4 regions of the Intestinimonas butyriciproducens genome follow, and region 1 is predicted to be linked to each of the others. Evidence: predicted binding sites of a transcription regulator. Region 1 holds the regulator's gene; each other region holds the start of a gene.
The links. Region 1 encodes HrcA, which represses chaperone genes, less so after heat shock. Its sites were predicted from a motif close to TGTTAGCACTCNNNNNNNNNGAGTGCTAACA; they were not measured.
Positions count from the first base shown of each region.

Region 2: the regulator HrcA is predicted to act here: its motif matches at 6,296-6,326, upstream of SRB521_RS14465 (Hsp20/alpha crystallin family protein).
Region 3: the regulator HrcA is predicted to act here: its motif matches at 5,179-5,209, upstream of htpG (molecular chaperone HtpG).
Region 4: the regulator HrcA is predicted to act here: its motif matches at 3,785-3,815, upstream of SRB521_RS11915 (Hsp20/alpha crystallin family protein).

Region 1 covers NZ_CP011524.1:2,788,058-2,795,733, forward strand. Annotated here, with positions in the region: gene glgB (1,4-alpha-glucan branching protein GlgB) at 1-990, opposite strand, end outside; gene SRB521_RS13740 (D-alanyl-D-alanine carboxypeptidase family protein) at 1,262-2,392, opposite strand; gene SRB521_RS13745 (GNAT family N-acetyltransferase) at 2,612-3,103, opposite strand; gene hrcA (heat-inducible transcriptional repressor HrcA) at 3,312-4,370, shown strand; gene grpE (nucleotide exchange factor GrpE) at 4,382-4,942, shown strand; gene dnaK (molecular chaperone DnaK) at 5,030-6,892, shown strand; gene dnaJ (molecular chaperone DnaJ) at 7,021-7,676, shown strand, end outside.
Region 2 covers NZ_CP011524.1:2,924,279-2,931,954, forward strand. Annotated here, with positions in the region: gene SRB521_RS14430 (bifunctional chorismate mutase/prephenate dehydratase) at 1-699, shown strand, start outside; gene SRB521_RS14435 (shikimate kinase) at 696-1,187, shown strand; gene aroQ (type II 3-dehydroquinate dehydratase) at 1,184-1,615, shown strand; gene aroE (shikimate dehydrogenase) at 1,600-2,451, shown strand; gene spoIIID (sporulation transcriptional regulator SpoIIID) at 2,605-2,853, shown strand; gene ychF (redox-regulated ATPase YchF) at 2,965-4,059, opposite strand; gene SRB521_RS14460 (short-chain fatty acid transporter) at 4,321-5,673, shown strand; gene SRB521_RS14465 (Hsp20/alpha crystallin family protein) at 5,760-6,200, opposite strand; gene SRB521_RS14470 (DUF6061 family protein) at 6,548-6,799, shown strand; gene SRB521_RS14475 (helix-turn-helix domain-containing protein) at 6,852-7,163, opposite strand; gene SRB521_RS14480 (hypothetical protein) at 7,275-7,676, shown strand, end outside.
Region 3 covers NZ_CP011524.1:2,384,419-2,392,094, forward strand. Annotated here, with positions in the region: gene SRB521_RS11825 (DeoR/GlpR family DNA-binding transcription regulator) at 233-982, opposite strand; gene SRB521_RS11830 (transketolase) at 1,209-2,054, shown strand; gene SRB521_RS11835 (transketolase family protein) at 2,056-3,003, shown strand; gene SRB521_RS11840 (GDSL-type esterase/lipase family protein) at 3,005-3,580, shown strand; gene SRB521_RS11845 (MerR family transcriptional regulator) at 3,694-5,124, shown strand; gene htpG (molecular chaperone HtpG) at 5,255-7,177, shown strand; gene SRB521_RS11855 (hypothetical protein) at 7,403-7,642, shown strand.
Region 4 covers NZ_CP011524.1:2,401,981-2,409,656, forward strand. Annotated here, with positions in the region: gene clpB (ATP-dependent chaperone ClpB) at 1-2,533, opposite strand, end outside; gene SRB521_RS11905 (helix-turn-helix domain-containing protein) at 2,565-2,774, opposite strand; gene SRB521_RS11910 (hypothetical protein) at 2,867-3,076, shown strand; gene SRB521_RS11915 (Hsp20/alpha crystallin family protein) at 3,148-3,576, opposite strand; gene SRB521_RS11920 (cupin domain-containing protein) at 3,887-4,300, opposite strand; gene SRB521_RS11925 (MerR family transcriptional regulator) at 4,293-4,700, opposite strand; gene SRB521_RS11930 (hypothetical protein) at 5,132-5,419, shown strand; gene SRB521_RS16220 (hypothetical protein) at 5,677-6,267, shown strand; gene SRB521_RS11945 (DUF3788 domain-containing protein) at 6,350-6,763, opposite strand; partial or broken gene SRB521_RS11950 (GyrI-like domain-containing protein) at 6,918-7,280, opposite strand; gene SRB521_RS11955 (GNAT family N-acetyltransferase) at 7,327-7,605, opposite strand; gene SRB521_RS11960 (DUF3781 domain-containing protein) at 7,659-7,676, opposite strand, start outside.

The DNA of each region.
Region 1 (7,676 bases):
TCCGTCCTTGCGGCCATAGTCAAGATACAGCATGGAGGCTACGGCGTCTACCCTCAATCCGTCGATGTGAAACATTTCCAGCCAGAAGAGGGCCGAAGAGTAGAGAAAGGAGCGGACTTCGTTCCTCCCATAGTCAAAGACACGGGTACCCCAGTCGGCGTGTTCTCCCTTGCGCAGATCGGCATATTCATAGCAGGGCTGTCCGTCAAACTCATAGAGTCCGAAGGCGTCCTTCGGGAAGTGGGCGGGTACCCAGTCCAGAATCACGCCCACACCGGCCTGGTGGAGCTGGTCGATGAGATACATCAGGTCGTCGGGTGTGCCAAAGCGGCTGGTGGCCGCAAAATACCCGGTACACTGATAGCCCCAGGAGTCGTCCAGCGGATGCTCGGTGATGGGCAACAGCTCCACATGGGTAAAACCCATCTCCTTTACATATGGGACCAGGTATTGAGCAATGTCCCGATAGGAGAGGAACTCCCCCTCCCCTGTTCTGCGCCAAGACCCCAAATGGATCTCATAGATATTCAGCGGTCTGTGGTAGACCGGGTTGTTCTTCCGGTACTCCAGCCAGGCCCTGTCCCCCCACCGGTATTCCCCCAGCTCATAGAGCTTGGAGGCCGTGCCGGGCCGGGTCTCGGCGTGGAAGGCGTAGGGATCGGCCTTGAGAAGGACGCGCCCGTCCGCAGCTTCCACCGCATACTTATAGATGTCATACCGCTGGAGCCCAGGCACAAAGGCCTCCCAGATTCCCCCGCCCAGCAGGTGCATGGGGCCCCGCTCCGCCTCCCAGCCGTTGAAGTCCCCCACTACCGACACCTTTGCCGCATGGGGCGCCCAGACCCGGAACACATAGCCCGGGATGCCTTCACGCTCCTCCTGATGGGAACCCATGTACTCCCACGCCCGAAGGGCCTCTCCGGCGGCATACTCCTTTATCATTTGCTCCGTCCGGCTGTCCGCCGGAGGGTACTTTTTTGGGCTTTCCATGGCACACTCCTCATTTCATTGGTATATTTATCCAAATTTTAAAAAAATTTTGTCTCATATGTTGTCATTACGGCTAATTGCTTAATTTTTTTGTTCCATATATTTGTATGAATTATACAACACAAACCTTTATCCGTCAAGGCGCAGGTCGCCGCGAATCGTAAATTCTGCACATAAAGTTTCTCAGCTTTTTGTAAGATCGGCATACAGCGCCCACCAAGAGAAAGGCGCCCGCCGGGATTTTATGTCCCGGCGGGCGTCTTTATACCGCTTATCCTGCCATAAATAACTGTTTCACGAACTTTGCAAAGATTCCGGGCAGGGTCAGACGTTCCACAGCCTGGTCGGCCACCAGGGGAATCACCTGCCGCTCCTGTCCCCCCACGGAAACCACCATCTCTCCCAGTTTCTGTCCCTGTTCCACCGGGGCCTCCACATTGTCCGTCAGTCGAAGCTCCGTGGTCACCTCATTGAGTTCATTCCGGTCCACCAGAATCCGGCTGCCCTGTCCCAGAATGGGCTGCACCTGATCCAGGGTACCCAGGGATACCTCCACCGGCGGGATGGCCGCGTCCGGCTGGATATCCAACAGGGTATAGTTGGCAAAGCCGAAGTTCAGAAGGGATTTGGCGCTTTCAAACCGCTGGGCGGAGGTGGGGGACTTCATCACCACGGCGATCAGCTCCATTCCGTCCCGCTCGGCAGTGGCGGACAGGCAGTAGAGAGCGGAGTCGGTGGAGCCGGTCTTCAGCCCCGTACAGCCCTCATAGAATCGCACCAGCTTGTTGGTGTTGGCCAGTTGGAACTGTCCGTCCCGGATGGTGTCCATCCAGATGGTGGTGTACTCCCGGATCTTGGCGTGGCCGATCAGCGCCCGACTCATCAATGCGATATCATAGGCGGAGGTGAGATGTCCCGCCGCCGGAAGGCCCGTACAGTTGAGGAAATTGGTATCCTCCATCCCCAACTCGCGGGCCCGCTGATTCATCCTCTCCACAAAGGCGGACTCACTGCCGGCCAGGTGTTCGGCCAGAGCCACGGCGGCATCGTTGCCCGACACCACGGCGACTGCCTTGAGCATGTCGTCCACCGTCATTTGCTCCCCCTCTTTGAGGTAGACCTGTGACCCTCCCATGGAGGCGGCGCGGGCAGAGACGGTAACCATATCGTCCAGCTTGAGCCGCCCCGAGTCGATGGCCTCCATCACCAGCAGCAGTGTCATCACCTTAGTCACGCTGGCGGGCTCCAGCTTGTCGTGGGCGTGGTCCTCATAGAGGACGGTGCCCGTCTCCTTCTCCATCAGGACGGCGGACCCTGCCTCGGTCTCCGGAGCGCCGGTAACGGCGGCGGCGGGCAGGACCAGCAGACAGGCGCATAGAAATGCCGCGAGAATTCGTTTCATAGTTGGTCTTCTCCTCCATCATCGAAGTTACTACGAAAAGGATGTGGAGGAAGCGAGCCTTCTATACTGGAAGAAATTTTATTTCAGACACCGCCCCGCAATTGCGACGCCGTCCCAGGGCAGAGCAGGCGGGGGCGCATCGGAGAGGCGGTCCAGGGGCCCGGCCGATCGCAAGGGAGCCCCGCGCCGGTCGGGCGCTCTCCCCTTTTCCGATACGCCCTAGAGCTCCATCTTCATCATGATATCGGAGAGCGCAAAGGCCACGTTGTCATGGGCCTCGTAGCGGAAACCGAAGCTTTCATATACATGGAGGGCCGCTTTCAGACTGTGGTGGGAGGTGAGGACCAGGGTATGTACCCCCAGTTCCCGGGCCGCGTCGATGGTTGCACGCATCAGAGCTTTGCCGATCCCACGGTTGCGCCAGGGAGCCTTCACCCCAAATTTGAAGGGCTCCGCCACGCCGTCCCGGAAGAGCTCCAGCATCATCATTCCCACGATCTCTTCCCCCGCCCGGGCCAGAAAGATGCGCCCGCCGCCTGCCAGCACCCGTTCCGGATGCTCCAACTGTTCCAGGTCTGCCGGCTCCAGAATGTCGTTTTCCTCCAGCCAGGGCAGAGAGATCGCCAACAGCTCCGGCTTATATTGGTCCTCGTAGTCGATAATGACAAATTCCTCTGACATATGCTCCCCCACTTTCGCCGTTTTACCCATCTTACCACACTCCCCCCCTTTTGGCAATTCCGCTGGCAATCAAATCCCGCTTTTGCAAGCATAAATCCGGGATTTTTCGTTCACATTTAATTTACATCCTTTGCTATTGACTTTTTTTCCGGGTAGTGGTAGATTTACATTAGCACTCAGAGATGTCGAGTGCTAAGATTTTAAACATACTGAGATTGGAAAAGAAGGTGAGCGCGGTATGGACCTGAGCGACCGGAAGAAAAAAATCCTCCGCGCCATCATCGAAAACTATATCGAGACGGCGGAGCCTGTGGGCTCCAAGGCTGTGGCCTCCACGCCCGGCCTGAACGTCTCCTCGGCCACTGTCCGCAACGAGATGGCGGACCTGGAGGAGCTGGGCCTGCTGGAGCAGCCCCATACCTCCGCGGGGCGGATTCCCTCCCCCAAGGGCTACCGCATCTATGTCAACGAGCTGATGGACGACTACCGCCTGTCGGTCCAGGAGACCAAGCGGCTCAACCAGGCGCTTCACCTGAAGATGCGGGAGCTGGACCAGGTCATCGACCAGGCCGGGCGGGTGGTCTCCCAGCTCACCCGGTATCCCGCCTTTGCCCTGGCCGACCGGGCCAGCAAGGTCACCATCCAGCGCTTTGACCTTCTGATGGTCGCCAGCGACTCCTTCATCATCGTGGTGATGACCGATACCAATGTGGTGCGCAACCGGCTGGTCAGGCTGCCCGCCGATCTCTCGGAGGCACAGCTTCAGCTTTTGAACACCCTTTTGAACACTACCTTTACCGGTCTCACGCTGGATGAGATCACCCCTGAGCTGATGCGGGTAGCCTCCCACGCGGCCGGTGAGGCCTATGGGCTCATCTCCTTGGTGGTGTCCTTCGCCATCGACGTGCTGGAGAGCCTGGAGCAGCGCACCGTCCATACGGCGGGCATCGCCAGTCTGCTCTCCCACCCCGAGTACCAGAGTCTGGACCGGGCCGCCCCCCTCATGAGCTACCTCAGCGAGGATCAGGACGCAGGCCGCTTCCCCATGCCTCAGGTCGGTCCCATGGAGATCCTCATCGGTCCCGAAAACGTAGTAGACGCCCTGAAAGACACCAGCGTGGTGGTGGCAAGCTACGAGATCGGCGACGGTATGCGAGGGGTCATCGGCGTGGTGGGCCCCACCCGAATGGACTACGCCAAGATCACCGCGCGCCTTGCGTATTTCGCCTCCGGCCTCACCCGCCTCTTCGGAACGGGCGAGCTCCCTCCGGCGGACGACGGCGCCAAGGAAAAATAGGAGGAAACACCTTGAGTAAAAAGGATCAGAAAAAGGACCCCATCCAAGAGTCTCCCGCAGAACACGCACAGGCCCAGCCCTCAGCGGAGCCTGACTGTACGCCGGAGGCTGAGACTGCCCCCGATCCCCTGGTGGAGGAGCTGGAAGCCTTGAAAAACGAGCTGGCGGAAAAAGAGAGCAAATATCTGCGTCTGGCCGCTGAATATGATAACTTCCGGAAGCGGTCACAGAAGGAGAAGGAATCCGCCTATGCCGACGCCAAAACCGACGCGGTATCCGCTTTCCTTCCCGTCTATGACAACCTGGAGCGTGCCCTCAAGCAGGAGACCTGTGACGAGGCCTACGCCAAGGGTGTGGAGATGACCATGACCGGGTTGAAGGAGATCATGACCCGGCTGGGCATCGAAGAGATTCCCGCCCTGGGGCAGCCCTTTGACCCCTCGCTTCACAACGCCGTGATGCATGTGGAGGACGAGAGCGCCGAAGAGAACACCGTCGTGGAGGTCTTTCAGGCCGGCTTCCGGCTGGGGGAAAAGGTCATCCGGTTCGCTATGGTAAAGGTGGCCAACTAGAGACGCCAGGGTCCCCCGGAACAGGCGGAAGACGCCGTTTCAGTTGAATTTGTAAAGCCAATTTCTTTATTATTGGAGGAATTTATTATGTCTAAGATTATCGGTATCGACCTGGGTACGACCAACTCCTGCGTGGCTGTTATGGAGGGCGGCGAGCCCGTTGTCATCGCCAATGCAGAGGGCAACCGTACCACCCCGTCCGTGGTGGCCTTCTCCAAGGACGGCGAGCGGATGGTGGGCCAAGTGGCAAAGCGCCAGGCCATCACCAACCCCGACCGCACTATTATGTCCATCAAGCGCGAGATGGGCACCAACCACAAGGTAAACATCGACGGCAAGGCCTACACACCCCAGGAGATTTCCGCCATGATCCTGCAGAAGCTGAAGGCGGACGCCGAGGCCTATCTGGGCCAGAGCGTCACCGAGGCCGTCATCACCGTCCCCGCCTACTTCAATGACGCCCAGCGCCAGGCCACCAAGGATGCCGGCAAGATCGCCGGCCTGGACGTGAAACGGATCATCAACGAGCCCACCGCCGCCGCCGTGGCGTACGGCGTGGACAAGGAGAAGCAGGATCAGAAGATCATGGTCTACGACCTGGGCGGCGGCACCTTCGACGTGTCCATCCTGGAAATCGGCGACGGCGTCATCGAGGTGCTGTCCACCTCCGGCGACACCCATCTGGGCGGCGACGACTTCGACCAGGCCGTGATGGACTGGATGGTAGCTGAGTTCAAGAGCTCCAACGGCATCGACCTCTCCAGCGACAAAGTGGCCATGCAGCGGCTGAAGGAGGCCGCCGAGAAGGCCAAGATCGAGCTCTCCGGCGTCACCTCCACCGCCATTAACCTCCCCTATATCACCGCCGACGCCACCGGCCCCAAGCACCTGGATCTGACCCTCACCAGGGCCAAGTTCGACCAGCTCACCGCCTCCCTGGTGGAGCGGACCTCCGGTCCTGTGCGCCAGGCCATGAGCGACGCCGGTCTCGCCGCCAACGACATCGCCAAGGTCCTGCTGGTGGGCGGCTCCAGCCGTATCCCCGCCGTGCAGGAGATGGTCAAAAAGCTCACCGGCAAAGAGGGCTTCAAGGGCATCAACCCCGACGAGTGTGTGGCCATCGGTGCCGCCATCCAGGGCGGCGTGCTGGTGGGCGATGTGAAGGGCCTGCTGCTCCTGGACGTCACCCCCCTCAGCCTGGGTATTGAGACCATGGGCGGCGTAATGACCAAACTCATCGAGCGCAACACCACCATCCCCACCAAGAAGAGCCAGATCTTCACCACCGCCGCAGACAATCAGACCTCCGTGGAGGTCCATGTGCTCCAGGGCGAGCGGGAGATGGCGCAGTATAACAAGACCCTGGGACGCTTCAATCTGGACGGGATCGCACCGGCCCGCCGCGGCGTGCCTCAGATCGAAGTCACCTTTGACATCGACGCAAACGGCATCGTGAACGTCTCCGCCAAAGATATGGGCACCGGCAAAGAGCAGCACATTACTATCACCTCCTCCACCAACATGTCCAAAGAGGATGTGGAGAAGGCCGTCAAGGAGGCCGAACAGTTTGCCGCCGAGGACGCCAAGCGGAAGGAAGAGGTGGATGTCCGCAACCAGGGCGACCAGATGGTGTACCAGACCGAAAAGGTCATGGAAGAGCTCAAGGACAAGATCGACTCCGGCGACAAGGCGACCCTGGACGCCGCCCTCACCAAGCTCAAGGACGCCCTGAAGGGCACCGACGTGGAGGCCATCAAGTCCGCCACCGAGGAACTGAGCAAGGCCTTTTATCCCATCAGCGAAAAGCTCTATAATCAGGCCGGCGCCCAGGCCGGCGGCGCGCAGGGCAGCGCCGGTTTCACCGGTGGAGCACAGGCCGGCGGCGCGGACACCGATCCCAATGTAGTGGATGCCGACTATGAGGTCGTGGACGACGACGGCAACAAGTAAATCCCGGAATGACCTGACTGCCGTGGGACGGGGGAGCTTCCTCCGTCCCACGCAGAATGTATCGGCGGACGGTCCGCGCCCGCTGTATCTGCGCAATCGATCCTCCTCATTGAAAGAGGTGACCATATATGGCTGACCAAAAACGAGATTATTATGAAGTTCTGGGCGTCTCAAAGGGCGCCACGGACGATGAGATCAAAAAGTCCTACCGGAAATTGGCCAAACAGTACCACCCGGACCTGAACCCGGGCGACAAGGCGGCCGAGGCCAGGTTCAAGGAGGTCAACGAGGCTTACGAGATCCTGTCCGACAAGGAAAAACGCGCCCGTTACGACCAGTTCGGACATGCGGGCGTGGACCCCAACTTCAATCCTGGCGGCGGGTTCGGAGGCGGCTTCGGCGGCTTTACGGATATGGGCGACATCGACCTAGGCGACCTCTTCGGCTCCTTCTTCGGCGGAGGCTTTGGCGGAGGCGGCTCCAGCCGCCGGAACGGCCCCCAGAAGGGGGAGACCATCCGTACAGGGGTCGCCATCTCCTTTGAGGAGGCGGCCTTCGGCTGCGAGAAGGAGGTCACGGTGAGCCGCACCGAGCAGTGCGACGTCTGCCACGGCACCGGATGCGCCCCCGGCACCACGGCGGAGGTCTGCCCGGACTGCCACGGCAGTGGTACAGTCCGCATCCAGCGAGGCGGCGGTGGCTTTTCCTTCGCCACCACCACCACCTGCCCCAAGTGCCGGGGTGCTGGAAAAATCATTCACCAGCCCTGTAAGACCTGCAACGG
Region 2 (7,676 bases), 140 kb from region 1:
GAGAACAGCTCCACCGGCTCCATCAGCCAGGTCTATGATCTGCTGGCCCAGTACGGCGCCTATATCGTAGGGGAGCAGACGGTGCGGGTGGAGCACTGTCTGGTGGCCCTTCCCGGGGCCTGTCTGGACGGCATCCGCGAAGTCTGTTCCCACGAGCAGGGGCTCAGACAGTGTGCCGAGTTCCTCAAGGCCCATCCCGACTGGCGGGCTGTGCCGCGTCTCAACACCGCGGAGAGCGCAAAATACGTCGCAGAGCGGGGAGATCTCACTCTGGCCGCCATTTGCTCCCGCCGGGCCGCCCGGCTCTATGGTCTGGATATCCTGGCCGAGCGCATCCACTTCAACGCTCAAAACGACACCCGCTTCGTGGTGGTCTCTCCGGTGATGGAGCGCCGGGCGGGCTGCGACAAGGTGAGCGCCCTTTTCGTCCTGCCCCACCGTAGCGGCTCTCTCCATGAGATCATGACCATCTTTGCCGTCAACGGCCTCAACATGATGAAGCTGGAGTCCCGTCCCATCGTGGGCCGGAGCTGGGAATATCTCTTCTTTGTGGATTTTACCGGCGACCTGGCCGCCCCGGGCATGGACGGGGTGCTGCTGGAGCTCTCCCAGACGGCCGAGGGTTTCCGGGTGCTGGGCAATTACAAGGAGGCCTGCGGCGCAGCGTGTTCCGACGGGCAGGGCGGTGGCTTAAAATGAAAAACATTATCCTTATCGGTATGATGGGCTGCGGCAAGACCACCTGCGGCGGCTTGCTCTCCCGGCGGCTGGACCGGGAGCTGGTGGATACCGACGCCCTGATCGCCGCCCGTGAGGGACGGAGCATTCCCGAAATCTTCGCCGCCCAGGGTGAGGACCGCTTCCGGGAGCTGGAACGAGGCGTAGCGGAGGAGCTGGCCCGGCGGGAAGGGCTGGTGGTGGCCTGCGGCGGCGGCCTGCCCCTGCGGGACGACGCCATGGCTCCCCTCAAGTCCAGCGGCACCGTGGTCTTTCTGTGCCGTGACCCGGGTGAGACCTTCGACACCGTGCCCATGGACGCCCGTCCGCTGGCCCAAGAGGGGCGCGAGGCCTTTCTCGCCCGATTCCGGAACCGGGAGCCGGTCTACCGCTTCTGGGCCGATCAGATCGTCACGGATTTCTCGTCGCCGGAGGCGACGGTCAATGCCATTCTGGAGGGATTGTCATGAAATTTCTCATCATCAACGGCCCCAATCTGAACCTGCTGGGCCAGCGCGAGCCCGGCATCTATGGCGAGGAGAACTACACCGCCCTCTGCGGCCGCCTGCGCGCCTTTGCCTCCGCCCATCAGAGTACTGCCGAGTGCTTCCAGTCCAACCACGAGGGAGCCATCATCGACGCCATTCATGCCGCGCAGGGCAACTATGACGCTATCATCATGAATCCCGGCGCCTTTACCCACTATAGCTATGCCATCCTGGACGCGCTCAAGGCGGTCAGGATCCCCTGCATCGAGGTCCACATCTCCAACGTCCATCAGCGGGAAGAGTTTCGGCACAGGTCCGTGACCGCGCCCGCCTGCGTGGGTCAGATCTGCGGGCTGGGGCTGTACGGCTACGAGGCCGCCATGAGGTACTTCCTGTGCATGTCGAACTGAAAAACACCACTCGAAAGCTCTGCGTCATCGGAGATCCGGTGCTCCACTCCAAATCCCCCCTCATCCAGAACACCATGCTCTCGGCACTCGGTTTGGATTATATTTACTTATGTCAACCAGTTTCAGCTGGTCGGGCGGCAGAGTGGCTCTCCGCGGCAAAGGTGGCCGGATATGCGGGCTTCAACGCCACCATGCCCCACAAGCTGGACCTGGTCCCCCTGATGGACGAGCTGGACGAGGACGCCCGCCTATACCAGTCCGTCAATACTGTATGTATAAAAGAGGGGAAAGTATACGGATACAACACCGATGGGCGGGGCTTTTTGCAGGCACTTCTGGACGCAGGAGTGGACCCCGCCGGAAAGCGGGTGCTCCTGCTGGGCGCCGGGGGCGCGGCCAAAGCAGTCGCTCTGAAGCTGGTTCAACAGGGGTGCGTCTCCCTGACCGTATGCAACCGCACCCTGGAAAGGGCCGAGATGTTATGTCAATTCAATGCAGCCGTCATGCGCGCCGTCGGCTTTGACGCTGCAACGCTGCGGCTGGAGGCCTCTAGGGCCGATCTGCTGGTGAACTGCACCTCCCTGGGCATGGGGGGAGTGGCGGGCCAATTCGAGGATTTTCACTTTTTGGACGCCCTTCCGCATGCGGCGGCGGTGTGCGACCTCATTTACCACCCGGCTGAAACGGAGCTCCTGGCCCAGGCCCGGCTGCGGGGCCACCGGACGCTGAACGGCTTGGGCATGCTCATCCACCAGGCCGTCTTTGCTCTGGAACACTTTACGGACACCCAACTAGACGGTGCCGCCATGCGCGCCCTGGTAGAGGGCGTGCTGTGATCCGCCGCGCGGATTCTGGCGGGGCCTCATCTGTCAGAACATATCCACCCCATGGGAAACGGGACCGCCGGATTGGCGGTCCCGTTCTTTCTCCTCTCTTCCGCGCATATACATCCAGCAGTGGAATCCAAGATGCGGGGGAGTGTTGTGAGTGTGAAAGGGAACATCGAGGAGCGGGCCTGTCAGTTGGCTCTTTACATAATCGAGAACAAAGCGACGGTGCGCGCCGCGGCTCAGAAGTTCGGTATCAGCAAGTCCACGGTTCACAAGGACCTCCAGGACCGCCTGCCTGCGTTCAATAAGCCCCTCTATTTGCAAGTGAAGGCAGTCCTGGACGAAAACAAGGCTGAGCGCCACATCCGCGGCGGTATCGCCACCCGCAAAAAATACAAGGGGGATTAGGGTTTGTCCGCATTTGCACTCGGCCAAACAGGGGGCCGCGGTCCGTATGGACCGCGGCCCCCTGTTTTACGTCGTTCCATATCCGACAGGCGATCCGCCGGGGTAAGGCCCTCATACGTTGAAGCGGAACAGCACTACGTCCCCATCCTGCATCACGTATTCTTTTCCTTCTGACCGCACCAGGCCCTTTTCTTTTGCGTGCACCAGATCTCCGCACTTCACCAGGTCCTCAAATGCCACTACCTCCGCGCGGATAAAGCCCCGCTCGAAATCGGAGTGTATTTTTCCGGCCGCCTGAGGCGCCTTGGTCCCCTGCTTGATGGTCCAGGCCCGGCACTCATCCTCACCCGAAGTGAGAAAAGAGATGAGCCCCAGCAATGCATAGGATGCCTTGATCAGCCGGTCCAAGCCGGACTCGGCGATCCCCAGATCATCCAAAAACATCTTCTTTTCATCGCTCTCCAGTTCAGCGATCTCCGCCTCCAGCTGCGCACACACGGGGATCACCTGGGCACCTTCCTTGGCGGCCACTTCAGATACCTGTTTGTAGTAGGCATTGTTTTCGTAGTCGGAGAATCCGGCCTCATCCAGGTTTGCCGCGTAGATGACAGGTTTGAGGGAGAGCAACTCAGATGTGGCGATGAGCGCCGCATCCTCCTCACTGCACTCATAGGAACGAGCGGAGCGGCCTTCGTTGAGCCAGGTGAGCAGCTCCTGAAAGACTTCCGCTTCCCGTGCGGCCTTCTTATCACCCGACTTTACCAGCTTGGCGGCCTTCTCCACCCGGCGCTGGACCATCTCCATATCCGCCATGATGAGTTCTATGTCAATGATCTCGATGTCTCGCAGTGGATCGGTGGAGCCCTCCACGTGGATGACATTGGGGTCGTCAAAGCAGCGCACCACATGAACGACGGCGTCCGTGGCCCGAATATTGGAGAGAAATTTGTTCCCCAGCCCCTCTCCCTTGGAGGCTCCCTTCACCAGCCCGGCAATGTCCACGAACTCAATGACGGCGGGGGTGGTCTTCTTGGGCTTATAGAAGTCGGAGAGCCAGTCCAGGCGGTGATCCGGCACCGCCACCATCCCCACGTTGGGATCGATAGTACAGAAGGGATAGTTGGCCGACTCCGCGCCGGCATTGGTAATGGCGTTGAACAAGGTCGATTTGCCCACGTTGGGCAACCCCACGATGCCAAGCTTCATAGCAAAGACGTCCTTTCGGTGTAAGAATACGAAATAAGCTCCATTATTATACCGGATACCAGGGCAAAACACAAGCCCGCCCCAGCGGCTGGGAACGATATTCCTCTCTCCAATAAAGATTCCGTCAATTCTCTCGTTAAGTTTCCGCCAAGCTTTCCCCAACCGTGTTGACAGCGGACCTCTTTTCCATATGATTGTAACTGTAACTGGCGCCTAGGTTGGGGGGCACCAGTTTCAATTGGGAAGATTGGGAGGAATTGTATGTTCAAGAAATTCACAAACGGCTGCGTGCGCGTAGTCAATCGATGGCTGCCGGATGCCTTCCTGTTCGCCGTCATCCTGACCATTGTGACCTTTGTGGGGTCCATGATCGGGACAAAGCAGACCCCCCTTGAGCTGGTCGACGCCTGGGGTAATTCCAAGGGCTTCTGGGGCCTGCTGTCTTTCTCCATGCAGATGGCCCTGGTGCTGGTCTTCGGCTCCGCCATGGCCTCCGCCAAGATCTGCAAGCGTTTTCTGGGGGCCATTGCCTCTGTCGCCAAGGACAAAAAGAGCGCCATCCTGGTCACTACCTTCGTCTCCACCGTCTGCTGCTGGCTCAACTGGGGCTTCGGCCTCATCGCCGGCGCCCTCCTGGCCAAAGAAGTGGCCCGCCGGGTTCGTGACGTGGACTATCCACTTCTGATCGCCTCCGCCTACTCCGGCTTCGTGATCTGGCACGCGGGTCTCTCCGGCTCCATCCCCCTGCAAATGGCCGCAGAGGGCGGTACCGAGATCCTGGGCGTCTTCTACTCCGCCCCCATCACCGATACCGTTCTGCATCCTGCCAACCTGATCATGGTGGCCGTCATCCTCTTCCTGATGCCCTTTGTCAACTATGCCATGCACCCTGATGCCGAGCACACCATCATCGTGGACCCCGCCCGGCTGGTGGACGAGGAAGAGCGTACTTATACAGTGGGCACCCCCGCCGAAAAGATGGAGCACAGCAAGATCCTGTGGGCCATCACTCTTCTGCTGGGCTTTGCCTACATCATCTATTACTTTGCCACCAAGGGCTTTAACCTGGACCTGAACATCGTCAACATGATTTTCCTCTTCCTGGGCATTTTGCTCCACGGCGACCTGCGGAAATATGTGGACGCCATTGGAGACGCCGCTTCCGGCGCCGCCGGTATCCTGCTTCAGTTCCCCTTCTATGCCGGCATCATGGGGCTGATGGTGGCTCAAAATCCCGAAACCGGCGTATCCCTGGCCGGCATCATCGCCGACTTCTTTGTCAGCATCTCCAACGACGTCACCTTCCCCATGCTGACGTTCCTGTCCGCCGGCCTTATCAACTTCTTCGTCCCCTCCGGCGGCGGCCAATGGGCCGTGCAGGCGCCTATCGTCATGCCTGCCGCCACCACGATGGGAATCGAATACGGCCGGGCCGCCATGGCCATCGCCTGGGGCGATCAGTGGACCAACATGGTACAGCCCTTCTGGGCGCTGCCCATCTTGGGTATGGCCGGTCTGTCCGCCCGCAATATCATGGGATACCTGGTCATTGTGACCATCTTCACTGGCGTGGTTGCCTGCCTGGGCTTCCTGGGCTGGGCCATGTTCTTCTAAAACTTGCCTTTTCTCTCTCTCCTTACAATAGGAGCCCAACACACACAAAACCCGCAGGCTTTTGGCCTGCGGGTTTTGTGTGTGTTTTACTCAATTGCGATCCGGTTCGGAGCCGACGCCGCCTTGGCCTCCCGCTTGGGGATTTCCAGACGGAGGATGCCATCCTCGTACCCGGCTTTGATTTCATCAGGTTTTACATCGCCCACGTAAAAACTCCGGCTACATGCCCCGCTATAGCGCTCCTGGCGGATGTAACGGCCCTTCTTATCCCTCTCATCCCTGTCCAGACCCTTGGCCGCGCTGATGGTGAGGTATCCGTCGTTGAGCTCTACATTCACCTCGTCCTTCTTGAAGCCGGGCAGGTCTACCGCGACCTCATAGCCGCTTTCGGTTTCCTTCACATCCGTCTTCATCAGGTTCTTGGCCCGCTTGCCATAAAGGGGATTGTGCTCCCCAAAGAAATTCTTTTCAAAAGAGTCTCCAAAGAAATCGTCAAACAAATTCTCGCTGAAAATGCTGGGCAACATAAGTCATTCCTCCATTCGTTGTCTTACCTTTTTGCCCTGCAGAGAAGACCTTTTCTGGTCCCCTTCCCTTGGTACGGTTCTACTATAGTCCTCTGTTTTAGCACTGTCAATATAGGAGTGCTAAAATTCATAAAAGAAACACATTTGATACAAAGAAATGTCACATTTAAAAATTAACCAAAAACGAAAAATCCCCAAAGCCTTGGCTTAACAGTGATAAGGAACTAAATCGCTTATCAACTGTTAGCTGACGGTTTTCGGGTGCATACGAAACTCCCGTCTGATTCCTAACAGGAATTAGGCGGGAGTTTTTCTTGTTAACAGAGCTTATATTGGAGGATAGCATTATGAAAACATTACTTTCTTGTGAATTTAACATGGATACCGGCTGCGTTGAACTAAGATATTCTGACGGCAGCATGATTTCCATTAACTGCACCGCTGTAGAGGACGAAGTTGCGAATAGCCGTTTCCAGCGGTCTGAACTGGACTGGCTCATCTATAATGATCCGCTATCCTATGCGGAATTGATTTTGAATGGTGATCCAGAAAAATACTTACGAACCGTCACGGAGATACCACAGTCAGATTTCGATTGATAAGCAAAGCCGCCAGAGGCACATCCATGCGATGCTGCTTCTGGCGGCTTTTTTACATTTTGTCAATCAAAGCAAACACTACGGCTTGTTGCTCTTCACTCAATCTCGACCATCGTTCCAGGAGCTTCCTTTGTGAATCAGTCAGAGAAACCGGTGAATCTTCTTCTGCGAATAGCTGAGAAAGCGTGATGCCAAAAGCCATGCAGATTTTTTCCAACGACGGAATAGTGGGAACCATATTCTTGCGATACCACGAGGAGATCGTAGACTGCGGCAAACCAGAGCGTTCTGCAAGCTGATACTCCGTCCAGCCCCGATCCTCTCGATATGTGGTTATGGCAGAGAGAATATCTTTCACCTGCATCACCCCTTTGCTTGTGTTCTTCGTAAATTATACTTTTGTTTGTCGTTGCTCTTTAATAATTTTAATCGTATAATTTTAACGATATACGCAAGCAAAAGGAGAATGATTTCAGTGAGCCAGAAAAGCTGTTTCTTTATTGGGCACAGAGAAACACCGGAAGAAATTTACACAGTGCTATGCGCCGCTGTTGAGGAGCATATAGTCCGCTACGGCGTTACTGAATTTATTGTTGGTCGTTATGGATGTTTTGACGGTCTTGCGGCAAAAGCCGTAAAAACCGCAAAACAAACCCATCCAGAAGTCGGACTGACATTATTGCTGCCGTACCATCCAGCAGAGCGCCCGATTCCTGTACCGGATGGATTTGACAGTACCTACTATCCTCCAGGGATGGAAAATGTCCCTCGTAAGGTTGCTATTGTCAGGGCAAATCGGTATATGGTCGATCATACTGATTTCCTCATTGCCTATGCGTGGCACCCTGCCAGCAATGCAAGAGACCTTCTCGAATAT
Region 3 (7,676 bases), 400 kb from region 1:
TCTACGCCCCAAAGCTGAAATTTGTCTGAAAAGTGAAGGCAGCGTTCTGAACTTTCATTGTGGCGCACCCTTTTCTCTCCTCCCATCGTGTCTCCCGGCCGTCCGGCGTCCGGGCGCGCACCTTCCCGCGTGCGTGGGCGGGAAGAGAATCTACGCTCCTTCCCACCGCAAAAGGCCCCCGGCCACAGACGTGGCCGGGGGCCTCAGCCTCTCGGCAAGTGCCTCCGCGCGCTCAGACAGTGATGACCTCCACGCCCGCGCCGTCCAGCAGGGACCTGCCCTCCCGGCTCAGATCCTTGTCCGTAATCACAGTGTGGACCGAGGCCAGGGGGAAGCTGGACGCCACCGCGCTGGCCCCCACCTTATCGGAGGTTGCCAAAACGATCATCTTTTTGGCCGACTTGGCCATGGCCCGGGCCACCTCGGCCCGGAACAGATTGATGGTGGAGACCCCCTTATCCTCGCTGATGGCGTCGGCTCCGATGAAGCACTTGTCCACCGAGAACTGGGCCAGGCCCAGCTTGGTCAGGGGGCCCACATTGGCCTCGGCGTCGTGCTGGAAGGAGCCGCCCAGCAGTACCACGTCCAGCGCGGGGCACCGCCTTACGAAGTTGCAGAGAAATACCGAATTGGTGATGACCGTGACCCCCCGCTTGGAGGCTAGCTCCCTGGCCAGCAAGGAACAGGTGGAACCGGTCTCCACAATGACAGTCTCCCCGTCACTGACCATGGAGGCCGCCCGCTGGGCGATGCGGAGCTTCTGCTCGTAGTTGTTCCACATCCGGGTGGAGGTGTCGTATCCGTTGTCCACGGGGATCGCCCCGCCGTGGGTCCGCTTGAGAACACCCTGGTCCTCCAGCTTTTTCAAATCCTGCCGCACCGTCACCAGCGATACCCCGAACCGCTGGGTGAGCTCACTGACGCTGACCTTGTCCTCCGTCTGCAGCAGATCGATGATTTCCAACTGCCTTTGATTGAACAATGCGAAAGCCTCCATCCCGCCGTATGAAATGTGGCGTGTTTTCTCTTAAAGAGTATCATAGCGCATATCTCCGGAAAACGCAAGCAAAAGTACATTCAAACGAAAGAATTCTCTTGCGTCACCCGGGGGCCGGGGGTATAATGGGGCAGTGATAGGACCGCGGCCCGCAGGTTTCCTTTTCGGGCGGCGATCCCCTATTTTTGCAACGTGGAAAGGATGATCCTGCTTGGAACAGACCTGCGCCCATGCGTTGGCCGTGACCGCGGCCCGCGCCCGCCTGCTGGCAATGGATATGGTCCACACCGCGGCTTCCGGCCATATCGGCGGCTCCCTGTCCGTGATGGACCTGCTGACGACCCTGTATTTCCATACGATGCGGGTAGACCCCAAGGACCCGAAGGACCCGGATCGGGACCGTCTGGTCCTCTCCAAGGGCCACTGCACGCCCGCTCTCTACGCGGTGCTGGCCCTGAAGGGCTACTTTCCTGTAGAGGACTGCAAGCTCTTCCGCTCTATCAAGGACCACTATTCCGGCCATCCGGACATGAAGCACGTTCCCGGCGTGGACATGTCCACCGGCTCCCTGGGGCAGGGGATCTCCGCCGCCGTCGGCATGGCCCTCGCCGGCAAGATGGACGACAGGAATTACCGGGTCTACACCATCCTCGGCGACGGCGAGATCGAGGAGGGCCAGGTGTGGGAAGCGGCCATGTCCGCGGCCAAATACCATCTGGATCACCTGTGCGCCATCGTGGATGTAAACGGCCTCCAGATCGACGGCAGCACTGCCGACGTCATGCCCTCCGAGCCGCTGGACAAAAAGTTTGAGGCCTTCAACTGGAACGTCCTCCACGTGGACGGCCACGACTATGCCGCCATCGCCGCCGCGCTGGAGCAGGCAGCCGCCTGTAAGGACAAGCCCACCGTGATCCTGGCTCGCACGATCAAGGGCAAGGGCGTGTCCTACATGGAGAACAACGCGGGATGGCACGGAAAGGCCCCCAACGACGAGCAGTATGAGATCGCCAAGGCGGAGCTGGAGCGCGCCCTGGCGGAATTGGAGGCGAACTGACATGGCTGATAAGATCGCGACCCGCGCCGCCTATGGCGACGCCATTGTGGAGCTTGCCGCAGCGCACCCCGAGCTGGTCGTCCTGGACGCCGATCTGTCCAGTGCCACCATGACCAAGAAATTTTCCCAGACCTACCCCGCGCGCTTCCTCAACATGGGCATTGCCGAGGCCAACATGATGGGCGTGGCGGCGGGCCTCGCCACCTGCGGCAAGAAGCCTTTTGCCTCCACCTTCGCCATGTTTGCCGCCGGGCGGGCCTTCGAGCAGGTCCGCAATTCCATCGCCTATCCCCATCTGAATGTAAAGGTGGTGGGGTCTCACGGAGGGCTCTCCGTAGGAGAGGACGGCGCCACCCACCAGTGCTGCGAGGACTTCGCCACCATGCGGAGCATCCCCGGTATGGTGGTCTGCTGCCCTTGCGACGCCAATGAGATGCGTCAGGCCGTCCAGGCCCTGGTGGAGTATGACGGTCCCGCCTACCTGCGTCTTGGCCGGGCCGCCGTGGAGGATGTCACCGCCTCCCTGCCCGGCTACGCCTTCAAGCTGGGCGAGGGCGCGGTGCTTCGGGACGGCGGCGACGTGACCATCGTCGCCGTGGGCGGTATGGTCCAGGAGGCCCTGAAGGCCGCCGACCTCCTGAAAGGCGAAGGGGTGGACGCCCGCGTCATCGATATGCACACCGTCAAGCCGTTGGACGAGGCCCTGGTCCTCAAGGCCGCCAAGGAGACCGGAGCCATTGTCACCACGGAGGAGCACAATATTATCGGCGGTCTCGGCTCCGCCGTGGCCGACTATCTCGCCGGCGTGTACCCGGTGCCGGTGGTGCGCCACGGCGTGAACGATGAGTTCGGTCGTTCGGGCAAGGCCGCCGAGGTCCTAGAAGCCTATGGCCTCACCGCCGTGGGCATCGTGGAGAAGGTCCGGGCCGCCCTGGCGCTGAAGCGGTAACATGAAGCTGGTCTGCCTTGGGGACAGCCTGACCTATGGCTACGGCGTCCCCCGAAGGGACTGCTGGGTCAGCCTGTGCGCGGAGCGGACGGGCCATACGCTGGTGAACCGGGGGATCACCGGCGACACGGCGGGCGGTATGCTCTCCCGTTTTGGCCGGGATGTGCTGAATGAGAGGCCGGACCGTGTGCTCATCATGGGCGGCGCCAACGATATCTTTCTCACCGGCAGCGACCTGCGGGCCAGGGCTGATCTCGGCGCCCTGGTCCACCAGTCGGTCGCCGCCGGCATCCGCCCTATGCTGGGCCTGCCCATCCCCCTTTCTCCCGCCCTGGTCCCTCCCCCCTGGACCGAGCTGACGGATTTCTTCGCGCTGGAGCCGGTGTTCCGTGCCTACCGGGACTGGCTGCTCCGCTTTGCCGGGATCTTCCGCATACAGACCGTGGACTTCTCCCTGCCGGCCTTTGCGCCGCCGGAGGGCATGCGGCTGTATCTGGACGGCCTCCACCCCAACCGGGAGGGGCACCGCCTGATGGCGGACGCCCTGTGCGCCGCCCTGCCGCCCATCCATCTCTGAGAAAACCCGGGTGCCTCTGCTGTGGCGCCCGGGTTTTTGCTGCTTTTTTACGAAAAAGGCTTGACTGTAAACCCCCTTCACCCTTTATACTGGGCCTGTCAGGAGGTGTATCCATGAACATCGGCCAGTTGGAAGCGGCTCTGGGCATGACCCGGGCCAACATCCGTTTTTATGAAAAAGAGGGGCTGCTCTCCCCCACCCGCAGTGAAAACGGCTACCGGGACTATACCGGGTCCGATCTGGACACCCTGCGCCGGATCAAGCTCCTCCGCCAGCTCCAGTTCTCTCTGGAGGACATCAGGGCCATGCAGACGGGCGCGCTGGACCTGCCCGCCGCCCTCCGGCAGCAAGAGGCCCGTCTCCAGCGCCGGGCCAACGACCTAGATGCGGCCCGCGCCCTGTGCCGCACCATGGAGGCCGACGGGGTCCAGTACCGGGATCTGAATGCGGGAAAATATTTGGAGGAAATGGTCCGGCTGGAGCAGGGCGGTGTCCGGTTCCAAAGCGTGGAACGGGACGCCCTCCCTACCGTCAACCACCCCTGGAGGCGCTTCTTTGCCCGCTCGCTGGACTTCAGCCTGTGCCGCCTGCTGCTGGACGCCGTGCTGGCCCTGGGTTTTCGGACCACTGCGGGAGACGGGCTGATGTGGGGCCTGCTGATGGCCTATCTTACCTGGGGCGTTCAATTCCTGTTGGAGCCTCTGCTGCTGAGCACCTGGGGATTTACCCCGGGCAAGTGGCTTTTCGGTCTGGCCGTCCGGAACGCCGATGGGGGCAAGCTCACCTTTTCCCAGGCCTTTGGGCGGCTGTCCGTCCTATTTGGGCGGGGCGAGGGCTGGGGCATCCCCTTTTATACGCTCTACCGCAATTATAAAAGCATGCGCGCCCTTGAGGAGGGCGAAGTCCTCCTCTGGGAAGAGACGTGCGCCTACACCATCCGGGACCTGCGCCCGGTGCGGTGGGTGGGTTTTCTGGGCGCGGAGGCCACCCTTCTGGCCGTGTCCCTGCTGCTGGGCCTCCATGTCCTGGTCCCGCCGGTACGCCACCCCCTGACTGTAGCGGAGTTCTCCCGAAACTACAACGCCGCCCTGCGCCGGTACGGCGGGGCTGAGACCTACGTGCTGGACGCTGATGGCGGCTGGGTGAAGGTCGCGCCGGCAGGCACCTATTCCATCGGCCTGTCCGATCCCCCTCCCGCCCTTCAGTACACGCTGGAGGACGGCGTGGTCACCGGCGTGTCCTTTACCACCAGCGCCGCGCCCTCCTTTCTGAACTCCAACGACAGCCTGGCGCTGTTCTCCCTGCTCGCCCTCCTGCCCGCTCAGCCCGAAGTGGGGCTTCACAACTGGTATTTTGCCAGCCGTGATACAACGTCCCAGCTCGGCGGAAGCTTTGAGGATTTCTCCTTCACCAGATACGGTCTCACCATCACCAACCGGGTGGACTACAGCGGCTATGAGGCGGTCGGCGAGCACTACCTGCTCCCCATCGAGGGGCAGACGCAGACCTTCCGCCAGACCTTCTCCATCACCGCAGCGGGATAATTTGTAAACAATTCTTGAACCCTCTTGCAATTTTCTATACGAAGGATTATGATAGTTTAGCACTCAAAGATAAAGAGTGCTAAACTATCGTTTTTTATTCTCTTATCTTTTTCATACGGAGGCTTGACTTATGGCAAAGAAACAGTTCAAGGCGGAATCCAAGCGGCTTTTGGATCTGATGATCAACTCCATCTATACCCACAAGGAGATTTTCCTCCGGGAGCTCATCTCCAACGCCAGCGACGCGGTGGACAAGCTGGCCTACCGGTCCCTCACCGACGATCAGGTGGGACTCTCCCGCTCCGACTTCAAGATCACCCTGATCCCGGACCGGGACGCGCGCACCCTCACCGTCTGCGACAACGGCATCGGCATGACCCGGGACGAGATGGAGCAGAATTTGGGCACCATCGCCCGCAGCGGCTCTCTCCAGTTCAAGCAGGAGATGGCCGCCAAGGAGGGGGAAAACCAGGACGTGGCCGACATCATCGGCCAGTTCGGCGTGGGCTTCTACTCCGCCTTCATGGTGGCCGATCAGGTGACGGTGATCTCCAGAGCCTACGGCAGCGGCGAGGCCTGGAAGTGGGAATCCGCCGGGGCCGACGGCTACACCATGACCCCCTGCGAGCGGGAGGCTGCCGGTACCGACGTGATCCTCCACATCAAGCCCGACACCGAGGACGATGACTACGACCAGTACCTCCAGCAGTACCGGCTGGACAGCTTGGTAAAAAAGTATTCCGACTATATCCACTACCCCATCGTCATGGAGATGGAGCATTCCCACATGAAGCCCAAGCCGGAGGATGCCGGGGAGGATTACAAACCCGAGTATGAGACGGTGAAGGAGTGGGAGACCCTCAATTCCATGGTGCCCCTGTGGCAGCGCCCCAAGAGCGAGGTGACGACCGAGGAGTACAACACATTTTATAAGGAGAAGTTCGGCGACTGGGAAGACCCCCTGGCGGTCGTCCACGTGTCCGCCGAGGGACAGGTGGAGTACAAGGCCCTCCTGTTCATTCCCGCTCACGCACCCTTCAACTACTACAGCCGCGACTATGAAAAGGGCCTCCAGCTCTACTCCTCCGGCGTGCTCATCATGGACCGGTGCGCCGACCTGGTCCCCGACCACTTCAGTTTCATCCGGGGCGTGGTGGACTCCCCCGACCTCTCCCTCAACATCTCCCGTGAGATGCTCCAGCATACCCGGGTCCTCCAAGTCATCTCCGGCAACCTGGAGAAGAAAGTGAAGGCCGAACTTTTGAAGCTCCAGAAAGACGACCGTGAAAAATATGAGCAGTTCTATTCCGCCTTCGGCCGTCAGCTCAAGTACGGCGTGGTCTCCGACTACGGCGCCCATAAGGATATGCTCAAGGATCTGCTCCTCTTCTGGTCCTCCCGCGAGGGCAAGAATACCTCCCTGGCCGAGTACGCAGCGCGCATGGCGGAGGACCAGCCATCCATCTACTTCCTCTGCGCCGAGAGCGTGGAGAAGGCCGCCAAGCTACCTCAGGCCGAGCGCGTGCTGGACAAGGGGTATGAGATCCTCTACCTCACTGACGAGGTGGACGAGTTTGTCATGAACACCCTCTCCGAGTGGGACGGCAAGCCCTTCAAGAACGTCTGCGACGACGACGCCCTCCCTGAGAGCGACGAAGAGAAGGCCCAGGCCGAAAAAAAGGCCGAGGAAAACAAGGATGTGCTGGACTTCGTCAAGGAGACCCTGGGCGAGAGGATCAAGGAGGTCCGCATCTCCAAGATCCTCAAGTCCGCCCCCGTCTGCATGAGCGCCGACGGCCCCGTATCCCTGGAGATGGAGAAGTATTTCCAGCGTGTGGATCCCCAGGCCGCCAAGGAGATGAAGGCAGGCCGGGTACTGGAGCTCAACCCCGACTCCGGCGCCTTTGCCGCCCTCCGCGCTGCTCTGGAGGGGGACAAGGAGCGGGCCAGGACCTATGCCGAGCTTCTCTATGATCAGGCCCTTCTCATCGCCGGACTCCCACTGGAAGACCCCGCCGCTTATACGGAGCTGGTCTGTTCTCTGATGCAATAAAAGAATGTTACCCGGGTCCCCGGGGCGGCCTATTACCGCCCCGGGGACTTTTATCAATTTGCACAAAATAAATGGTGCTACCAATTTGTTTTCTGTATAATTTAATTTGCACATCAAAAATAGCTTCAAACGAAAGCATTCCTTATTTCTAACTTTAGTTATCCTGCCCATTGCGCCCCCATGCCCCCCGTGTTATACTCAGCGTGTCACAAGGAGGTGCCCTATATGGTCATTGAGACAAAGTTTGATTCCATTGCTGAGATTGCAGGACTGCAGCGCATGGCGCAGACGGTGGATGAGCAGGTGCTGCTCCGCGCTCCCCAGAGCAATATTCTGGTGGACGCCAAGTCCTTCCTGGGCCTTTTTACGCTGGATTTTTCCAAGCCGGTGGAGGTCGTTACCGATTCCGTATATGTGATCCGTCAGCTGGAGATCGCCAGCCGCAGGAAAGCCGCTGTGCGGTAACGTCTTCCGCCCCTCAGCCGTCCGGCGGTTCACG
Region 4 (7,676 bases), 390 kb from region 1:
CGGAGATGATCTTCCGGCTGATGAGGGTCTCCACGGTGTGCTGGAGGTAACGGCGCAGGGGCCGGGCGCCGTAAATGGGATCGTAGGCGCTGTCGATGACGTGGTCCTTGGCCCGCTCGGTGAGACTCACGGTGAGCTGCTTGTCTCCCAGCCTCCGGTTGAGCTCCGCCACCATCAGGTCGATGATGTGGGTGACGTTGTCCTTGGTAAGGGGCTTATAGAACACGATCTCGTCCAGCCGGTTGAGGAACTCGGGCCGGAAGGAGTGCTTCAGCAGGTCGCTGACCTGGTTTCTGGCCTCCTCGGTGATTTCCCCGTTGGGACCGATGCCGTCCAGCAGGAACTGAGAGCCCAAGTTAGAGGTAAGGATGATGATGGTGTTCTTGAAATCCACCGTCCGGCCTTGACTATCCGTAATACGGCCGTCATCCAATACCTGGAGTAATATATTGAACACGTCCGGGTGGGCCTTCTCCACCTCGTCGAAGAGGACCACGGAGTAGGGCTGGCGGCGGACGGCCTCGGTGAGCTGGCCGCCCTCCTCATAGCCCACATATCCGGGAGGGGCGCCGATGAGCCGGGAAACAGAGAACTTCTCCATATACTCCGACATATCGATCCGCACCAAGTTCTTCTCGCTGTCGAAGAGGGCTTCGGCCAGGGTCTTGGCCAGCTCCGTCTTGCCCACACCCGTGGGGCCCAGGAACAGGAAGGAACCGATGGGCTTGTCGGGGTCGGCGATGCCGGCCCTGCTTCTCAGGATAGCCTCGCTCACCAGGCGCACGGCTTCGTCCTGGCCCACCACCCTCTGGTGGAGGATGTCCTCCAAATGGAGGAGCTTCTCCCGCTCGCCCTCCATGAGCTTGGACACGGGGATGCCGGTCCATCGCTGGATGATGCGGGCGATCTCCTCCTCCGTGACCTTATCCCGCAGCAGGGAGCGCTCCTTGCCCTCCTGGGCGATCCGCTCCTCGGCCTCCAGGGCCTTCTGGAGCTCGGGGATCTTGCCGTACTGGAGCTCCGCAGCCTTGTTGAGGTCGTACTCCCGCTGGGCCTTCTCCAGCGCCGCGTTGGCGTTTTCCATCTCCTCGCGGAGCTTCTGCACCTTGCCGATGGCGTTCTTCTCGTTCTCCCACTGGGCCTTTTGGGCGTTGAACTCATCCCGCATCTCGGCCAGCTCTCTCTGGATCTCGGCGAGATGCTCCTTGGAAATGCCGTCGTCCTCCTTCTTGAGGGCGGCCTCCTCGATCTCATGCTGGATGATCTTCCGGCGGATCACATCCAGCTCGGTGGGCATGGAGTCGATCTCTGTGCGGATCATGGCGCAGGCTTCGTCCACTAGGTCGATGGCCTTGTCGGGGAGAAACCGGTCGGTGATATAGCGGTTGGAGAGGGTGGCGGCGGCAATGATGGCGTTGTCGGTGATCTTCACGCCGTGGAACACCTCGTAGCGCTCCTTCAGGCCGCGGAGGATGGCGATGGTGTCCTCCACCGTGGGCTCGCTGACCATGACGGGCTGGAACCGGCGCTCCAGGGCCGCGTCCTTTTCGATATACTGGCGATACTCGTTGAGGGTGGTGGCGCCGATGCAGTGGAGCTCGCCCCGGGCCAGCATGGGCTTGAGGAGGTTGCCTGCATCCATGGCGCCCTCGGTCTTGCCCGCGCCCACGATGGTGTGGAGCTCGTCGATGAAGAGGATGATCCGTCCCTCGGACTTCCTGACCTCGCCCAACACCGCTTTGAGCCGCTCTTCAAACTCGCCGCGGTACTTGGCGCCGGCCACCAGGGAACCCATATCCAGGGCGAAGATGGTCTTGTCCTTCAGGGAACCGGGCACGTCCCCTTTGACGATCCGCTGGGCCAGGCCCTCGGCGATGGCGGTCTTGCCCACGCCGGGCTCGCCGATGAGGACCGGATTGTTCTTGCTCTTCCGGCTCAGGATGCGGATCACGTTTCGGATCTCGTCGTCCCGACCGATGACGGGGTCCAGCTTATTCTGCCGGGCCCGCTCCACCAGATCGGAACCGTATTTCTTGAGGGCGTCGTAGGTCTCCTCAGGGTTGTCGGAGGTCACCCTCTGGTTGCCCCGGATGGCGGAGAGGGCTTTGAGCACCCCCTCCTTGGTGATGTTGTAGGTACGGAACAAGTCTTTGAGCCCGCCGTTGGCCGTCTCCACCAGGGCGAGGAGCAGATGCTCCACAGAGACATATTCATCCTTCATGGAGGAGGCCACGGCTTCCGCCCGGTTGAGGGCCTTGTCCACGTCGGCGGCGATATAGACCTTGCCCGCCTCCCGGCCGCCGCCCACCGTCACCCGAGGCAGCTCCTCTACCTCTTTACGGACGGCCGCTTCCAGACTCGGGACGGTGAGGCCCATGCCGCCCAGGAGCTGCGGGATCAGGCCGTTCTCCTGCTCCAACAGTGCGTAGAGGAGATGGACCTGTTCGATCTGCTGGTTGCCGTACTCCTGGGCGATGGTCTGGGCGTTTTGCACCGCTTCCAGGGATTTCTGTGTGAATTGATTCATGTTCATGGTGGTTCACATCCTTTCCGGAGTGATTGATTTACAAATTTTTGGTGTCCCGGCCCAGGAGATAATCCACAGTGACGTGGTAATAGTCGGCCAGGACGATCAGATGGTGGGCGGGAATCTCTTGAATCCCCTTTTCATATTTGTAATACTGCTGCTGTGTTGTTCCCAGCAGGCAACCCACTTCCGCCTGCGTCATATCCTGATCCTCTCGCAAATCGCGCAGTCTTGGATAGCAGTACATGTTATCACCTCATGAGGACCATATCACAAACCTGATTGGATGTATTGACTTTAAACCCGATCAGATTTATAATGTCCCTTGAGGTAAATGCTATGATATCCCCCAAAATCTATATCGCGCGCCCACAGGTCTGCGGCACCTGCGTCCACTATCGCCAGCACTACGTCCTGAGCGAGGGCGGACGGCTCGAACCTCTCTGGTACGGGCACTGTCACGTACCCCACCATGGGCGGTATCCGCAGCCCGACGGGACCTGTCCGCACTGGGAGGCATACAGGGAGGAGCCGGCCAGACCGCGCTGACCGGCTCCTTCTCTCCCAGCAGAGCGCTCCGGAGCCCTGGCGCTTGTCACGCTCCGGCCCATCCGCGCTGTTTACTCTATGGCGATGCGCTTGCTCTCCGGCACGGCAGGAATGACCTTGGGGAGATGCAGCTCCAACACGCCGTTCTGATAGGAGGCGGTGATGTGCTCGTCATCCACACCGCTGATGTCGAAGGAACGGCGGAAGGACCCATAGCGGCGCTCCCTGCGGATATAACCGCCCTGCTCGTTCTTTTCGTCCTTGCTCTCGCTGTGCTCGGCGGAGATGGTGAGGATCCCATCCTTCACATCCAGCTTGATATCCTCTTTCTGGAAACCGGGCAGCTCTGCCTCCAGCACGAACTTGTCGCCCGCGTCGCGGATATCGGTGCGGAAATCGGGCAGGGCGGCGCTGCTGTTGCCGAAGAACTTGCGCTCAAAGTTGTCAAAAATATCAAAGAAATTGTCGTTATTGCGCTCAAAGGGAATCATACCAAACATATAAAAGGCTCCTTTCAAACTGTGATCCATCTTGATTTCTCTGTTAGCAGTCATTAGACTAATTTGCTAAAATCCTTTGCTTTTCATGGAAACCATCCTCTTTCCGGGGACTGCGCCCTCTCGAACGCGCCCCCTTGTCTCATCTTCTGGACCTAGTATAAGCCTGGATTATGAACAAATATACAGGCAAATATGTCTAAACTGTAAATGTTAGCACTCATCATTATAGAGTGCTAATTCCTTGGCGTCAGAAAGGCGGACCGGGCCGTTTCCGGTCCGCTCCGCCCCCTGCGGTACTTCGCTTCTATAGTTACGGCAACTTCCCATATGCCTCGTCATACACCGGCTCGCACCACTCGTTCCCGGCGCCCTCCCCCGGTATCTCCACGGCCAGGTGGGCAAACCAACTGTCCTTGGCGGCGCCGTGCCAGTGCTTCACGTTGGCGGGAATATGGACCACATCTCCGGTCCGGAGTTCACGGGCTGGCTTTCCCTCCTCCTGGTACCACCCCCGGCCGCCGATGCACAGCAGGATCTGCCCGCCGCCTTTTGCGGCCCGGTGTATGTGCCAGTTGTTTCGGCAGCCCGGCTCAAAGGTCACGTTGCCGATGACCACCCCCTCCAGCGAGAGCATATTCAAATAGCTCCGGCCCACAAAATAGGGGGCAAAGGCGGCGTTCTCCGCCCCCCGGGGAAAGATCACGCCTTGCTTCCAGTCACACATGGCCGTTCTTCTTTCCGTCCTGATGCCGCTGAAGCAGCTGCGCCTTGCACATCAGGCCCTTTTCATACCGCTCGATCTTGTGATTGAGCCGGTCCAGCGACTGCTGCATCTCTTCCATGCGGGCCGTCAATTGTTCCCGCTGCTCGATCAGGAGGGCCTTGCGGGCCTCCACGGTCTCGTCGCCCCGCTGGAAGAGGGCCACATACTCGATCAGCGCCTCGATCTGCACGCCCGCGGCGCGCATACACTTCATCAGCTCGATCCAGTTGCAGGACTCCTCGTCGTAGTCCCGGATACCGCTCTTGGTGCGGGGTACCGGTGGAATCAGTCCGATGCGTTCGTAATAGCGCAGGGTGTCCGCCGACAGGTCGAATCTCCTGCTCACTTCTGCAATGGTCATGGCGTCTGTCTCCTTTCCAGCATTCAGCCGGTCTCTCCCTTCGCGCACAAAGGGTCCCGGCGGCCTTTTGAGCCGGACGGGTATCCCGCAGGCCACGCAGTCACCTGCCTTGCCCCGTCCGGCGGTGCGGCCCCATCATAGTAAAGCGTTGTCTCAGCCCTTGTACGTTTGCTTCGCGTTCCTGCAGACAGAGAGGCGTCGCAGGATCTTCTCCTCTGTTCCGCATGCTTTTTACTACCATAACACCTGGAGTAGACTCCAAGTCAATAGGCTGCTCCTCTTTTTTGAAAATATTTTTCAGGCCGGTTTCACGCGGGCCTCCCTGGAAAAGGGAACCCTGCTTTTGAACCGGTTCAAAAGCAGGGTTCCTTCGGCGCCCCAGCGCCGCAGAAAGCGATTGCCCGACCAAAAGAGTTGGTCAAAACCTCCATTTGGAAAATCAGGAAATCCCCTGTTCCGCCAGCCTTACCCGCAAATCTTTCATCCTGAATTCTGCCATTGGGCCGGGGGATGCGGACAAAAAGTTGGAGGGGAAGCAGCTCATTGCTGTGGAGAGCACCAGCTATATCGACAACCATGGTATGAAGTGGAACGGCAACAACCAGTACACCATGCCCATTCAAGTAGCGATGTATCGCTGTTACCAGCAACAGATGCTTCACTTGGAGGAACAGCGGAATCGGCAAGCGGGCAGTTTCAGGAGTTTCCGTGGGCGTTAAAAATGGGGGCGAATCCAGAGAGAAAAATCAGTTCTGCGGTCGTTATCCCGCAGTGCCTGCTCCCACAGGAAAAAAACAGAGGGCAAGCCCCGGAGAGGAGATCAACATGAGCAAAAAAGAGAAACTTCCCCTCTACCTGTCGCCGGAGAAAAAAGCAACCCTGGAGCGAAGATATACGGAAGATGGCAGCCGAAATCTCACCGGCTTTATCGTAAAGTCGGTGGAGCTGGACATGGGTCTGAGTACGCTGGCGGACTGTGTTAAGCTGGACGATGAGTACCTGCGAGGAGAAGGGCGGTACTTTGACGCCCTGGGATACCAAGACCGCCGCGGGGACTCGCACCATTTACCCTGTCGCCCAGCACTGCCGAGTCGCTCCGGGAGCGGAAAAGACTGCCCTGACGGAATGGATCTTTCCCCATCCGTTAAAGCCGGAGCAGCCCACCCCCCGAGCGCTGCCTCTGACAAAACAGAATCCAGTCACCGACTTCCAGCCGGTGACCAAGTGTACCCGAAAGCCCGGTACCGGTTGCATCTCTGACCTCAATGACCACCTCTTGGGGGGCCGCTACTTGCCCGCCCGGCCGGACGGAACCAAACACTTCAAGCCCGTCTACGTCCACACCCGGGAGGAATGCGAGGAGGAACTGAAGGTGCTCATTCGGCAGATGAACGCGGAGCGGAAGGCCGTACAGGACCGCCTGCAGGGGATCACCCCACCGTGCGAGCTCCACAAGAAGGAGCGCCAGATCTGGGCGTACATGAAGTTCCATCCTGAGGAAACTAACATGAACGTCATCACCAAAGGCGCGAAGGCAACCATGCACATGGTGGCCAAGCACTATTGAGATGCTCCAAAAGATGTTGGGAATAGAAAAGCGAGAGGGGACGGCATCATGAATGCGCCGTCCCCTTCTAAGGATCATGTCTCTATTTTCTGTTTGGTTTCCTCTTAATGCCCAAAAGCCTGATAAAATCATCAAACAACGAGGTGTCTGTTGGCTCAAACATCAGCCATTTTCCATCGTGGTAAGTCTGCGTTTCGTCATAAATTCTTTGAACTTCCTCTGAGTAATGTTCTCTGTCATTTACGAATTTCAAGCGCTCATCCTTACCTAAGACGATCATAAATCCTATGCAGTTTTCTCTCGCATACAGTGCGCATAGGGTTTTGCCGCCTCGGCGGTATTTATATTCATAGGTCCATGCTTTCCCACCGCTGCCCCACAGACGTTCCATGTCATATTTTTCATCAATCAAGGCACATAATTGAGTCCAGATCTCGTATAAGGATTTTCCCACTAAAGTTGTCATTTGCTCTGCGTCCGGTACCATGTCAAGCACGACAGCCGCCTCCTCTATCAATCAGAATTATATTGTTATTCTACCGTATAGGTATGAGTTTCTCTATCAAATTCCTCTTATAGCGAGGCGGCTGTCGATCAAGCCTCTCGTGCTCCTTTATCGCACAGGGGCATTTTCCCGTGGGGGATGTGCCTTACTTCTTTTCCACCGGAATCCAGACCTCGCAGTAGTAGTCCTGGTCCTGAGCGCCGTTCTCAAACTTGCTGGCGTCGCTGTACAGCTCCACGTTGATGCCGGCGGCGATCTTGTAGTCTGGGTTCGTGGGCAGCCACTGGGAGAATATCTGCTGGTTCAGCCCCTGGAGAGCCTGAGGCATCCGGCCGGTGCAGGGGAACACCGCCCAGGTGTGGGCCGGGATGGTACGGGTGGTGAAGCCGTCAGGGATTTCCTTGGCTGGATCGTAGTTGTCGGCGATGAGATATTCAAACTCGTTGCCGCCCATACTCTCGTCCAGGTTGATGCCGTACATGCCGCACACCACCTTGCCTCCACCTGTGCCGAAATGCTCCGCCCAGAACTGGGGGACCTGAGCGGCGGCGTCCTCATACTTGAAAGTCTTTGCCCTCTTCCATCTGCGTCAGCATGAAGGACACCAGCTTCTGCGCAACGTGCTGTCTCCGGCAGGCCGGGTCCACCGCCAGGAAGCATAGCTCACCCGGTTCCTTGGAAAACAGCAAAATGCCCGCCATGCGGTCCGCCTCCGCCGCGCAGACGGCGGAGGAATTTTCCATAAAGCGCAGGACTGTGGCTCTGTGTTCCTCCATAGCTTCGGCGGTCTCCAGACCGGAAAAGACATCCCGGACCTGTTCCACCAGCGCCATCTAGGCATGAATGTCTTGTGTTTGTGCGAGTTTTATTTCCATGGTTTTATTCCTCATTGCGATCCATTGGA